Regions from separate parts of the Streptomyces sp. NPDC051041 genome, predicted to be linked through region 1. Evidence: riboswitches for the same ligand, from Rfam matches in the RefSeq annotation. Region 1 holds a riboswitch; each other region holds the start of a gene.
What was found. A riboswitch is a leader RNA that binds a small molecule or an ion and turns the genes downstream of it on or off. The one in region 1 is predicted to bind cyclic di-AMP.
Positions count from the first base shown of each region.

Region 1 (4,152 bases):
GAGCGGGCCGGCCCCGGGCCGGGCCGTCTCGACGCAGTTGTTCGCTCCCGTGCTGTAGCTGCTGCGCAGCCACCGCACGCCGTGCAGTTCGGAGGGGAGGGTGATGGTGCGAGGCAGTGCGGACATGGTGCCTCCTTACGCGCCGGCGGCTATCCCGGCGATGTAATCCAACGAGTCCTCGGGGGAAAGGGCGTGGATCCGAAGGGCGTCGAAGGCCTCTGTGTAGGCCTCCAGGTCTTCTTTCCGCTCGAGGTAGAGGCTACTCGTCAAGTGGTCGAGAACAACCACGTCCAGATCAGAAGTGCTCGAAAATGAGAAGATAACGAAAGAGCCGGTGACGCCGATGTGCGCCCCGGCGCCGAACGGCAGGACCTGCAACCGCACGTGGGGCAGGCGCGCCGCCTCCACCAGCCGGGTCAGCTGACGGGCCATCACGCCGGGCCCGCCGACCTCCCGGCGCAGCACCGCCTCGTCGAGGACGGCGCTCAGCCTGAGCGGCGGATCCGCGCGCAGCACGTCCTGCCGGGCCAGCCGCACCTCCACCAGCGTGTCGAGCCGGTCCTCCGACAGCCCGTCCACCGCGGCCCGCGTCACCGCCCGGGCGTACTCCGACGTCTGCAGCAATCCGGGCACGACGGTGGTCTCCAGCGTGCGCATCGCCGCGGCCTGGGACTCCAGGCTGATGAAGTCCCGGTAGGTCGGCGGCAGCACCCCCCGGTACGCGTGCCACCAGTGGTGCCGGCCGCCCCCGGCGTCGGAGCCGGCCAGGACCAGCAGCAGGTCCCGCAACTGGGCGTCCCGCACCTCGTAGGCGTCCAGGAGCAGGCGCACATCGGCCGGTTTCACCCCGCTCGTGCCGGTCTCGATCCGGCTCACCTTCGACTGGTGCCAGCCCACCAGGCGAGCCGCCTCACCACTGGTGAGCCCCGCCGCGGCGCGCAGCGCGCGCAATTCGGCACCCAGTTTCCGGCGGCGCACCGCGGGACCGTGCTGCATGGGCTCCTCCTTACCCCCTCCGCGCCGCCCCCGTACGGTCTCGCGCCGCAGACTTCACCGTATCGGGCGACAGATATATGCATATCTCGATGGATCGCCGTCCTCACCGGCCCGGTGATGGCACTCTGACGGCGAGGCACCAGTCCGGGACCGTACTCGAACCATCCGCTGTCGTGTCGGACCGCGGTCCCGGGGGAAAGGGACGACGCCGTCATGGCAGACCATCTGGAAGCATCCGTCACTCTGCCGAGCGAGCCCGCCTCGGTCTCCGCGGCCCGCGCCCATGTGGCCGGCACGCTCCTGGAGTGGGGTCTGCCGGCGGACGCGGACATGGCCGACACCGTCCGCCTCATCGTCTCCGAACTCGCCACCAACGCCGTTCAGCACACCCTCGGCCGGTCGCCCACCTTCACCGCGGCCCTCGCCCTCGATCCGGACGGCCGGCTGCGCATCGAGGTCACCGACGGTCACCCGCGCTTCCCGAAGCGACTGCCCGCCGCCGTCCAGCAGGACAACGGCCGCGGAATGGTGATCGTCCGCTGGCTGACGGCGGAGCACGGCGGCCGGCTGACCGTCCGGCCGACCCGTGAGGGCGGCAAGACGGTCTCCGTCGAACTGCCGTGGCAGGTTCCGGCCGAGCCCCTCCCGACGGCGGGCCGGCAGGAGCCGTAACGGTCACGCGACCGCCCGGCGCACTCCGCCAGGGGGCCGGGAGGCGCCGCCGGCCGGGGCGCCGGGAGGGTCACCGGTGCCGCGCCGGCGGCACCCGGGGCGGCACCGCTGCGCGAGCCCGGGGAGCCGGCCGGACGACGGCGGGCCCCCGGCCCTGGTCCGGGCCCGCGCGCCGGACCAGCAGGGGCAGCAGCCCCCACAGGCCGAGGCACACCAGGAGGGTCGCCGCGCCGGCGGCCAGCCCGCCGGCCCGGCTCGTCGTCACGTCCACCACGAGCGTCACCGACCCGGTGAACGCGAGCACCAGCACGCCCAGGCCGGCCGTGGCGAGCCGTGAGGACACCTGCACGACACGGGGCTTGGCGCCCTTCTGGAAGAGCGAGCGGTGCAGGGCGGCCGGTGCCGTGAAGAGCGCGGCCGAGAGGACCGCGAGCAGCAGCGTGGCGACGTACACGGCGCGCTGGACGGAGTCGAGGTCCTCGAAGCGCTCGGTGAAGGCCAGCGACAGCAGGAAGGCGAACAGGATCTGCACGCCGGTCTGGGTGACGCGCAGCTCCTGGAGCAGTTCACCGAAGTTGCGGTCCGCGCGTTCCAGCGGCGTCTCGTTGCGTGCGGTGCAGGGACGGTGGTCGGCCATGGCGCCACGGGTAACCACGTGGACCCGCGTCACGCCCCGAGGGGGCGGCGGCGCCCCGACACGCCGCCGCCCCGCCGGGAGGGTCAGCTGACCCGGCCGTACCAGACGCTCTTGGTCCAGATCTTCTGCAGGCGCACCACGTCCCCGGTCTTCGGGGCGTGCCAGATCTTGCCGCTGCCGGCGTAGATGCCGACGTGGTACACGTTCGAACCCGAGTGGAAGAACACCAGGTCCCCGGCCCTGCGGCTCTTGGCGGAGATGTGGCGGGTCTTGTTGTACTGCTGGGCCGCCGTGCGCGGCAGCTTCTTGCCGGCCTTCTTGAACGAGTACAGCGTCAGCCCGGAGCAGTCGAACCGGGACGGCCCGGCGGCGCCCCACTTGTACGGGGAGCCCTTCTTGGAAGCCGCCACCTGGAGCGCCTTCGTCGCCGGACTCGCCGCCGCCGCTTCGGAGGCGACACCCGGGACCGCGATCGAGCCGCCCACGGCGGCGATGGTCAGGGCCGAGGCCGTACCGGCCCGGGCCATGAGCGACGGGACACGATTGAGCGCAGTCATGCGCAACCCTTCGTCAGCCGCCTGTGAAGGATGACCTGTCGGATTCGGGCTGGCGAAGTTGCCCGGCCGCTGACGCGGCTTCACCCCAAGGGCTGCTCGGCCCGGCGTCTCCCGTGCGGGGACGACCGTTCCGGCGACCCGTCGTGCTTGGGTCCTCCACTCCTGCCGATCCACTCCTGTCGACCGGTCGTCCGGGCGGCGGCAGGACTCGGCGTCCGCCCGGACCGCCCCGCCGCGGTGGCGGGGGCTTGTCGTCAGACAGGGATCTTGGCGCATGGATGTCCGAAAATCCCAATGGAACCGGGGATTTGTGTTGTTACTCACCACTCACCCGTTCGGGTGGACAGGTGTGCGTCCGAGTCGCTGTCAAGACCGCCCGCACCCCTCGGACCAGCGAAGAAACCCTCCCATTCCACCCTCGGGACGCGGCTGTTGCGCAACCTCGAAGGCCCCGAAAGAGCAGGAATGCGTACGCCGATAGGAGGTAAGCCGTTCAGCCGGTTCCAACGGCGGTCCGGGACGCTCCGCCGCCGGGCGGGCGGCCCGGCCCGGGCGCGGCGTGCCTCAACTGTCGGAGCGCGGCGGCAGGGTGACGCGCGCCGTGCGGCGCTCGCCGTCCAGCGCCCGAAGCGCCCGCGCCAGCGTGCGGGCGTGCAGTCCGTGCTCGCCGCGGTGGTGCATCAGCGCGAGCGCGTCACGCAGTGCGGCGGCCTTGCCGACCAGCGCCTGGGCGGCGCGCAGTCCGCGGTAGGTGTCGCCGTGGTGCGCCGGGTCGATCCGGCCGAGCGGATCGACCACGTCGAGGTAACGGCCGATCAACTCGGCCTCGGCGCCGGTGAGCGCGGGCAGCGGCGGAGGTTCGGCATCGCGGCGGAACACCGGGGGCCCGCGGCCTCGTAGCGGGCCGCCCGGCGGGAGAGGGCCGCGCACCTCGTCCGCCGCGGCGGGGACGCCTTCCCGCGGCCGGCGGCCCGGACGCGGCCGGGGCCCGCGGCGCCGACGGATCCAGCGGCCGTCCCCCGGGAAGGGGCGCGGCGCGGCCCGGGAGCGCGCCGTCGAGGCCCGTCAGGGGGCCGGGACGGTGCGCGCGGTCGTCCCGCCGGACCGCGGGCCCGCGCGACGACCGCCGCCGTGCCGGACCCCGTGGCCCGGCGGCCCCTCCCCGGCCCCGCCCGGTCGGCGTGCCGCGGGACGGCCCGCGGGCCTCGGCGGGGGAGCCCGCACCGGATCGGGGAACGGGCGGGCCATCACGCGGTTAACGCGCCCGAAACCCGCCCCGATTAGCCTGCC
Region 1 is NZ_JBITFM010000003.1:90,398-94,549, forward strand. Features, by position in the region: gene ACIBAI_RS06535 (DUF397 domain-containing protein) at 1-126, opposite strand, end outside; gene ACIBAI_RS06540 (helix-turn-helix domain-containing protein) at 136-996, opposite strand; gene ACIBAI_RS06545 (ATP-binding protein) at 1,210-1,668, shown strand; gene ACIBAI_RS06550 (DUF6328 family protein) at 1,739-2,305, opposite strand; gene ACIBAI_RS06555 (C40 family peptidase) at 2,389-2,862, opposite strand; cyclic di-AMP (ydaO/yuaA leader) riboswitch at 2,866-3,086, opposite strand; gene ACIBAI_RS06560 (hypothetical protein) at 3,427-3,741, opposite strand.

Region 2 (4,152 bases), on a different contig from region 1:
CGACGGCGTCGCCACGATCATGGCGCGGGCCTTCGCCGAGGGCACCGACAAGCACTCCGCCGAGGAGTTCGCCGCCGAGCTGGAGCGCTGCGGCGCCACCCTCGACACGCACGCCGACCACCCCGGCGTACGCCTGAGCCTGGAGGTGCCGGCCTCCCGCCTGGCCAAGGCGCTCGGGCTGGTCGCCGACGCCCTCAGGGCGCCCGCGTTCGCGGACGGCGAGGTGGAGCGGCTGGTGCGCAACCGGCTCGACGAGATCCCGCACGAGCTGGCCAACCCCGCCCGCCGGGCCGCCAAGGAGCTCTCCAGGGAGCTGTTCCCGGCGAGTTCGCGCATGTCGCGCCCGCGCCAGGGCACCGAGGAGACGGTCGCGAACATCGACTCCGCGGCCGTCCGCGCCTTCTACGAGAAGCACGTCCGCCCCGCCACGGCCACCGCCGTGGTCGTCGGCGACCTCACCGGCATCGACCTCGACGCGCTGCTCGGCGACACGCTCGGCGCGTGGACCGGCTCCCCGGCCGAGCCGCGGCCGGTGCCCCCGGTGATCGCCGACGACACCGGCCGGGTCGTCATCGTGGACCGCCCCGGCGCCGTCCAGACGCAGCTGCTGATCGGCCGCACCGGCCCGGACCGGCACGATGGCGTGTGGCCCGCGCAGGTGCTCGGCACGTACTGCCTCGGCGGCACCCTCACCTCCCGCCTGGACCGCGTCCTGCGCGAGGAGAAGGGCTACACCTACGGCGTGCGGGCGTTCGGGCAGGTCCTCAGGTCCTCCCCGGAGGGCACCGGCGCCGCGATGCTCGCCATCAGCGGCTCCGTGGACACCCCGAACACCGGGCCCGCCCTGCGGGACCTGTGGACGGTGCTGCGCACGCTCGCCGAGGAGGGGCTCACCGACGCCGAGCGCGACGTCGCCGTGCAGAACCTGGTGGGCGTGGCGCCGCTGAAGTACGAGACCGCGGCGGCCGTCGCCGCCACCCTGGCCGACCAGGTCGAGCAGCACCTGCCCGACGACTACCAGGCCGCGCTGTACCGCCGGCTCGCCGAGACCGGCACCGTGGAGGCCACCGCGGCGGTCGTGAACGCCTTCCCGGTGGACCGCCTGGTGACCGTCCTCGTCGGCGACGCGGCGCAGATCAAGGAGCCGGTGGAGGCCCTCGGCATCGGTGAGGTCACCGTGGTGTCCGCCGAGTAGCGGCACGCGCGCGCGGGAGCCCTGGCGGCGGATACGTCACCAGGGCTCCCTTATGTAGGGATATGTCCGGATCGGGGCGGAGGTTGCCTGTCCGGCCTGTGGGATGCGCTACAAAACCCGCGTCGTGTTTGGGGTTCGGAAGCCGGCGCGTTTAACGTCTTCCGGGCTGTCCGTCAGGCAGTGCGCCGCACCCGCGGCAGCGGGCAGCCATCGCCGAATCCCCGTACGGCGCGAGCCGGGGGAGCCGGGGACCCACCCTCCTCCCGCCGCCTCCGCGGCCGGAGGGGACCAGCAGTCCCCCCGGGGTGAATCGGGCGCCCGCGCGAACGCGAGGGGGCCCGTAGGAGACCTTCCTGCTCCGAACCCGTCAGCTAACCCGGCAGGCGAGAGGGAAGGAAAGGACCAGCGCACTTCATGGCGTTCACCCGCGCCACCGGGAGGCACCGCCGTTCCGGCCGGCCGCACCGCACCACCGCCCGCGCGGCGGGCGTCGCGGCCCTCACCACCACCGGCGTCATCGGCGCCGCCGCGGCCCCCGCCCTCGCCGCCGGGCCCGCCGCCGAGCAGACCGGCCTCACCCCCGTCCTCGCCCTCGGGGACTCCATGGCCGCCCAGATCGAGGCCCAGGCCGCCGCCCAGAAGCAGGCCGCCGAGGAGGCCGCCGCCGAGAAGCGGGCCGCCCAGATCGCGCGCAAGGAGGCGGCCGAGGCGGCGAAGAAGGCGCGCGAGGCCAAGGAGCGCGCCGCCCGCGAGGCCGAGCGCAAGCGTCTGGACACCTACGTGCCGCCCATCGCCGGCTCCTACGTCTCCACCGGCTACCGGGCCGGCGGCGCCGTCTGGTCCTCCGGCACCCACACCGGCGTCGACTTCCACGCGGCCGGCGGCACCCCCGTCCAGGCGGTCGGCGCCGGCACCGTCGTCGAGGCCGGCTGGGGCGGCGCGTACGGCAACCAGATCGTGATCAGGATGCACGACGGCACGTACACCCAGTACGGCCACCTGTCGTCCATCGGCGTCTCGGTGGGCCAGACGGTGCTCCCGGGCCAGCGGATCGGCCTGTCCGGCGCGACCGGCAACGTCACCGGGCCGCACCTGCACTTCGAGGCCCGCACGGCCGCCGGGTACGGCTCCGACATCGACCCGGTCGCCTACCTCCGCTCGCACGGCGTGGACCTCTGACGCCGCACGCCCCCGTGCACGGGGTCCGCCCCGCGCGCGAGGCCCGGCGCCGCACGCTCCCGTGGGCGTCCGGCGGCGGACGGTTGCGTCTCCCGCGGCCCCGGCTCCCCGAGCCGGGGCTTTCGGCGTTCCGTACGGCCGGATGTCCAAAAAATATCCATGATTTCCGGGCCGCCGTCGGAAATTCCGGCTCATTGCAATAGAGTCACGGAACACGCGTCCATCGTCGGCGTTTCACGGGGATTAAGGCGGAGGTCGGTCATGCGTATTCCGGCGCACTCGGTGTGCACGGCCATCCGGGACGACATCGTCGCGGGTGTCCACGAGCGCGGCAGCCGCCTCACCGAGGAAGTTCTCGCACGCCGCTACGGCGTCTCGCGCGTCCCCGTGCGCGAGGCCCTGCGCACCCTGGAGGCCGAGGGCTTCGTGGTGACCCGGCGGCACGCGGGCGCGTGCGTCGCGGAACCCACCGAGCAGGAGGCCGCCGACCTGCTGGAGATGCGCGGGCTCCTGGAGCCGCTCGGCGCCTCCCGGGCCGCCCAGCGGCGCACCGAGGCCCATCTGAAGGTGCTGCGCGGCCTGGTGAGGATCGGCCAGGAGCGCGCCCGCCGGGGCGGCGGCGAGGACCTGCGCTCCCTGGGCGGCTGGTTCCACGAGACGCTCGCCCAGGCTTCCGGCAGCCCCGCGCTGACCGCGACGCTGACCCAGCTGCGCCACAAGATCGCCTGGATGTACACCGTGCAGGCGCCCGCCGGCCCCGTGGAGACCTGGGCGGAGCACGGGGCGATCGTGGACGCCGTGGCGCGCGGCGACAGCGAACGCGCGCGGGCGCTGACGGCGCTGCACAACGAGCGCGCGGCCGCCGCGCACCGGCTGCGGTTCGCCCCGGGCGCGGACCGCCCGGAGCGTGTGAGGAATTCGCAACCTCCCGTAAACATGCCGAGCCTGCGGCATTAACAAGGAGGCCGTATACAAAGAGCAGGAAATCCGGGGGGATTTTTCCTGCTGCCCGGAAGTGGAAAATCAGAAGGGCTCGCCCGGTAATTCGGACGAGCCCTTCGGGGGTGTGGGACGGCGTCCCGGAATCGACGGCGTCCCCGCCGCCGACCGGAAATCCGACCGTGCGCGGCCGGCCCCGCGAAAACCGCGCCGGTTCAGCCGCGCAGGGGCGTCAGACGGTCTCGGGGAGCTCCTCCAGGCCCTCGGAGACCAGCTTCGCCAGCCGGTCCAGGGCGGCGTCGGCGCCCTCGGCGTCCGACGCGAGGACGATCTCCTCGCCGCCCTGGGCGCCCAGGCTCAGGACGGCCAGCATGGAGGCCGCGTTGACGGGGGTGCCGCCTGCCTTGGCGATCGTCACCGGGACGCCTGCGGCCGTGGCGGCTCGGACGAAGATGGAGGCGGGGCGGGCGTGGAGGCCCTCGGCCCAGCCGACGTTGACGCGGCGCTCAGCCATGTGTTGCTGCCCTTCGGTGTTCAGGGTTGTCTAGACCAGTTTCCCATATCGTGAAGCATGCCCGGAGGGACGCGCGTCCCTCCGGGGCGGCGTTCGGGCCGCGGCCTCGGCCCGAACCTCCGTCCCCCACAGCCTGCCCCGCGCCGTCGCCGGACGCGAGCCTTACGCTGGGGCCCATGCAGACCTCGCCGGACCGGCACGAGTACCCCGCCCACTGGGAGGCCGACGTGGTGCTGCGCGACGGCGGCACCGCGCGCATCCGCCCCATCACCGTCGACGACGCGGACCGGCTGGTCAGCTTCTACGAGCAGGTGTCGGACGAGTC
Region 2 is NZ_JBITFM010000007.1:107,982-112,133, forward strand. Features, by position in the region: gene ACIBAI_RS14565 (M16 family metallopeptidase) at 1-1,195, shown strand, start outside; cyclic di-AMP (ydaO/yuaA leader) riboswitch at 1,397-1,596, shown strand; gene ACIBAI_RS14570 (M23 family metallopeptidase) at 1,610-2,374, shown strand; gene ACIBAI_RS14575 (GntR family transcriptional regulator) at 2,636-3,331, shown strand; gene ACIBAI_RS14580 (HPr family phosphocarrier protein) at 3,546-3,827, opposite strand; gene ACIBAI_RS14585 (GNAT family N-acetyltransferase) at 4,004-4,152, shown strand, end outside.
Region 2: it holds a riboswitch for cyclic di-AMP, as region 1 does, so the genes downstream of both, ACIBAI_RS14570 (M23 family metallopeptidase) here and ACIBAI_RS06555 (C40 family peptidase) in region 1, are expected to answer to the same signal.

Region 3 (4,152 bases), on a different contig from region 1:
GTCGATCAGGCCCTCCATTATGGCCGCCCCCGTCGGCCCGCCGGTCCGCTTCGCCGTTCCCGCCGCTGCCGCGTCCGGGCCGCCCGCGCGGTGTCCGTGAGGGCGCCCGCGCGAGGCGCCGCGGCGGCCGCTTCCCCGGCGGGCCCGCCGGGCGGCAGCGCCGGCCGGGCGCGGGGCCGTACCGTCCGCGCCCGGCCGGCGACACGGCTCGCGCGACGGCCCGCCGAAACGGCCGCGGGCCGGGAGTCCTCCGCCCCCGGAGCCGGAGGTCTCCGCTCGGTGAGGACCTGGAAGGCCGGACCGCGCGTCCTGCGCCCCGGGGCCGGGGGTCTGCGGGCGGGTCACGGGCCCGGGAGACCCCGGGCCGCCCCGCCCCTGCTCAGCCCCGGCTCAGGCCACCGAAGCGATCCGCATCCTGATGTCCTCCAGCGCCAGCCGCCCCTTCGCCGTCACCCGGTCCCCGGACGACTCCCCGCGCAGCCGGCGCCCGATCCACGGCACCAGGTAGTCGCGCGCCCACTGCACGTCGTCCCGGCGGATCTCCAGGGTGCCGCGCGGCGGCAGCGGCGGCCAGGGCTGCTCCGGGTCGGCCGGCACCTCCAGGCCGAGGACCTGTCCGGCGCGCAGCGCCACGCGCGTGTGCCCCTCGGGCGACAGGTGCAGCCGGTCGGCGTCCCAGGCCCTGCGGTCCTGGACGCTCCGGAGCGACCACAGGTCGAGCACCGGACAGCCGTACCGGTCGGCGATGGCCCGCACGTGCCCGTTGTACGTGGCGATCTTGCCCCGCAGATGCTTGAGCACGGGCACCCCGCGGGTGTCGAAGCCGGTCGTCACCATGACGGTGCCGGCCGCCTCGGTGAGCGCGGCGACCGCTCGTTCGAAGCGCTCGGCCACGTCGTCCGGGTCGGTGCCGGGCCGGATGATGTCGTTGCCCCCCGCGCAGAACGAGACCAGGTCCGGTGCCAGTTCGACGGCCCGCGGCACCTGGTCCGCCACGATCTGGTCGAGCAGTTTGCCGCGTACGGCGAGGTTGGTGTAGGTGAAGTCGCCTTCCGGCCTGAGGTCCGCGAGCAGCACGGCGAGCCGGTCGGCCCAGCCGACGAACGCCCCGTCGGGGCCGGGGTCGCCGACGCCCTCGGTGAAGCTGTCCCCCACCGCAACGTACGACCCGATCACTGATCTGCTGTCACTCTTCGAATCGTCTGCCACATGACCATGATTCACCGCGGAATGTGACCTACGCGACCGTAAGGAGGGGTTGACGGTCGGTGAGATAAGCCACTCCTAAAGTGTTGGCCAACTCCGGAATAGGGCTTCGTCCAGGGGCGTTGGCGCCCCGGACCCGCTGCTTCCGGGGCGCGGCGGCCGGACCCGGGGACCGAAAGGCCGAAGGCCGGACCCGGGGATCGGGGTCCGGCCTTCGGCGGCTCGTCGGGCAGGCGGTGCCGGCCGGCGTCAGATGGAGACGCCGTGCGAGCGGAGGTAGGCCACCGGGTCCACGTCCGAGCCGTAGTTCGGCGTGGTGCGGATCTCGAAGTGCAGGTGCGGCCCGGTCACGTTGCCGGTCGCGCCGGACAGGCCGACCTGCTGACCGGCGGTCACGGTCTGACCGGTCGAGACCGAGAGCGAGGACAGGTGGGCGTACTGGGCGTAGTGGCCGTCGTCGAGCTTGATGACGACCTGGTTGCCGTACGCGCCGCCCCAGCCCGCGGAGACGACCGTGCCCGCGGCCACCGCCTTGAGGGAGGTGCCGGTCGGGACGACGAAGTCGACACCGGTGTGGTAGCCGCTGGACCACATGCTGCCGGCCACGCGGTAGGCGGTGCCGACGCCGGCGCCGCTCACCGGGAGGGTGTAGCCGCTGGAGGCGTTCGTGGTGCCGGCGGACTGCCCGGCGGCCGCGTCCTGCTCGGGGGACGCCTCCGACGAGGGCTTCGACGAGGCGGACTGCGTGGACTCGGAGGGCTGCGCGGGCTGCGCCGACGGCTTCGCCGCGGAGGACTCGGGGGACTCCGACCGGGAGGAGGACTCGGCGGCGCTCGTCGCGGCCTTCTTGCCGAGCGCGAGCTTCAGGCCGGGATGGATCAGCGACGGGTCGTCGCCGACGGCCTCGCGGTTGTCCGCGTACAGCTTCTTCCAGCCGCCGCTGACGTTCTCCTCGTCGGCGATCTTCGAGAGGTAGTCGCCGGCCTTCACGGTGTAGGTCCGCGTGCCCGTGTCCTTGTCCGCGGTCGTCTTCCCGGCGGCCGGCAGGGACTGGACGGCCTTTTCCGGAACGGACTGGGCGGGCGCGGCGTGGGCACCCGTGGCTCCCAGGAGCGGGAGGGCGAGCGCGGCGCCGCCGGTTCCGGCGACGGCGATGGAACGGGTGAAACGCTGGGTCTTGCTGCGGCGGTGCTTACCCTTCGCGGGCATGGCGCATTCCTCTCCGGCGCCTGCGAGGTGAGCTGTCGGGTGCGGACTGGAGATGTCCGGTCGCGCCGAGGGGCGCGGCTTTACCCCAAGCCTGGTCCGGGAACCGGAACAGGCAGTCGTACCTGTGGGTCCCCCGCTCCTGCCGTACACGGGTGGGTGGGTGTGCGGGCTCCGGTCGGCGGCAGGATTCGGCGTCCGTCCGGATCGGTGGCGAACGTAAGCGACCAGGACGCACAGGGACAAGCGAAGGTTGCGCGGAATTGCGGATCAACTTGATCCACTACTGGAATTCCCGGTCACCCTCCGTCGATTTCGGCATCGTTTCCTTTCCCGAAATCCCTTGTGGACCATGCGAATTACGTGAACATGACGGGCAACGGACGGTCACGGGTATGACGCTCCTCACGTGACGCCGCTCCAGCTCCCCTCAGCACAGGGGGAGTTACAACAAAAGCATCAATCCGGACAGAAGGGTCAGAGGCGACGCAAGTGGATGACCGTCGCATCGAGGTCGCCCCGCAACCCGGTCCGCAGACCGTGGTGCAGCAGCACCGCCCCCCGGTGCACTTCGCCCGTTTCACGGCATTCGTACGACGCTGTCGGGTCGAGGCCACGCAGCCGGAGCGCCGGGACGGGCTCGCCGTGGTGCTGCGCCTGGAGCCAGGCGAGGACGGCGGTCTCGTCGCCGAGCACGTACTGCACGGCACTCAGGCCGCCCCGGGGCGGCCTGAGCCGGTGGAGCTCCCCGCGCTGCACCAGGGGCCGGATCTCCTTGTAGCGGCTCACCCACTCCCGGGCCTCGGCGAGCTCCTCCCCGGTCCACTTCGTGAGGTCGCCGCCGATGCCGAGCACCCCGGCCATGGCGCTCACGAACCGGAACCGCAAGGAGCTCTTCCGGCCGTTGAGCATGGCGTTCGGGCTGTCGGTGACCCAGGCGGCCATCACGCGGGCCGGGTGGATCTGGCTGAAGCCCTCCTGGATGGCGAGCCGGTCGAGCGGGTCGGTGTTGTCCGAGGTCCACACCTGGTCGGTGCGGGCGAGCACGCCGAGGTCGATCCGGCCGCCGCCGCCCGAGCAGGACTCGAAGGCGACCCCCGGGTGGGCCGCCCGCAGCCGGTCCAGCAGCGCGTACAGGGCGCGCACATGGTCGACCCACAGCCGCTGCGGGTACGGGTCGCCGGGCCAGCCCGCGTCGGTGAAGCAGCGGTTGAAGTCCCACTTGACGTAGTCGATCGGGGCGCTGGAGAGGAGCCCGTCGAGCTGCTCCCACAGGTACTCCCGGACGTCCTCGCGGGCGAGGTTGAGGACGAGCTGATGGCGGAACTCCGTCCGTCTGCGGCCCTTCTGGTGCTGCACCCAGTCCGGGTGGGCGCGGTACAGGTCGCTGTCCGGGTTGACCATCTCGGGCTCGACCCAGATGCCGAACCGCATGCCGAGGCCGTGCACGTACGCGGCGAGCGGGGCCAGGCCGCGGGGAAAGCGCTCGGGGTTGGGCGTCCAGTCGCCGAGGCCGGCCCGGTCTCCGGTGCGCGCGCCGAACCAGCCGTCGTCGACCACGAACAGTTCGACGCCCAGCTCCGCGGCCCGCCGCGCGAGCGCCCGCTGCTGCTCCTCGGAGATGTCGAACCCGGTGGCCTCCCAGGAGTTGTACAGCACCGGCCGGTCCCGGTCCGCGTCCGGGACGACGTACGCGCGCTGGTAGGCGTGCCAGGCGCGGCTCGCGCCGCCGAAGCCGCC
Region 3 is NZ_JBITFM010000010.1:102,126-106,277, reverse strand. Features, by position in the region: gene ACIBAI_RS17960 (SGNH/GDSL hydrolase family protein) at 391-1,176, opposite strand; gene ACIBAI_RS17955 (peptidoglycan DD-metalloendopeptidase family protein) at 1,456-2,415, opposite strand; cyclic di-AMP (ydaO/yuaA leader) riboswitch at 2,420-2,584, opposite strand; gene ACIBAI_RS17950 (alpha-galactosidase) at 2,890-4,152, opposite strand, start outside.
Region 3: it holds a riboswitch for cyclic di-AMP, as region 1 does, so the genes downstream of both, ACIBAI_RS17955 (peptidoglycan DD-metalloendopeptidase family protein) here and ACIBAI_RS06555 (C40 family peptidase) in region 1, are expected to answer to the same signal.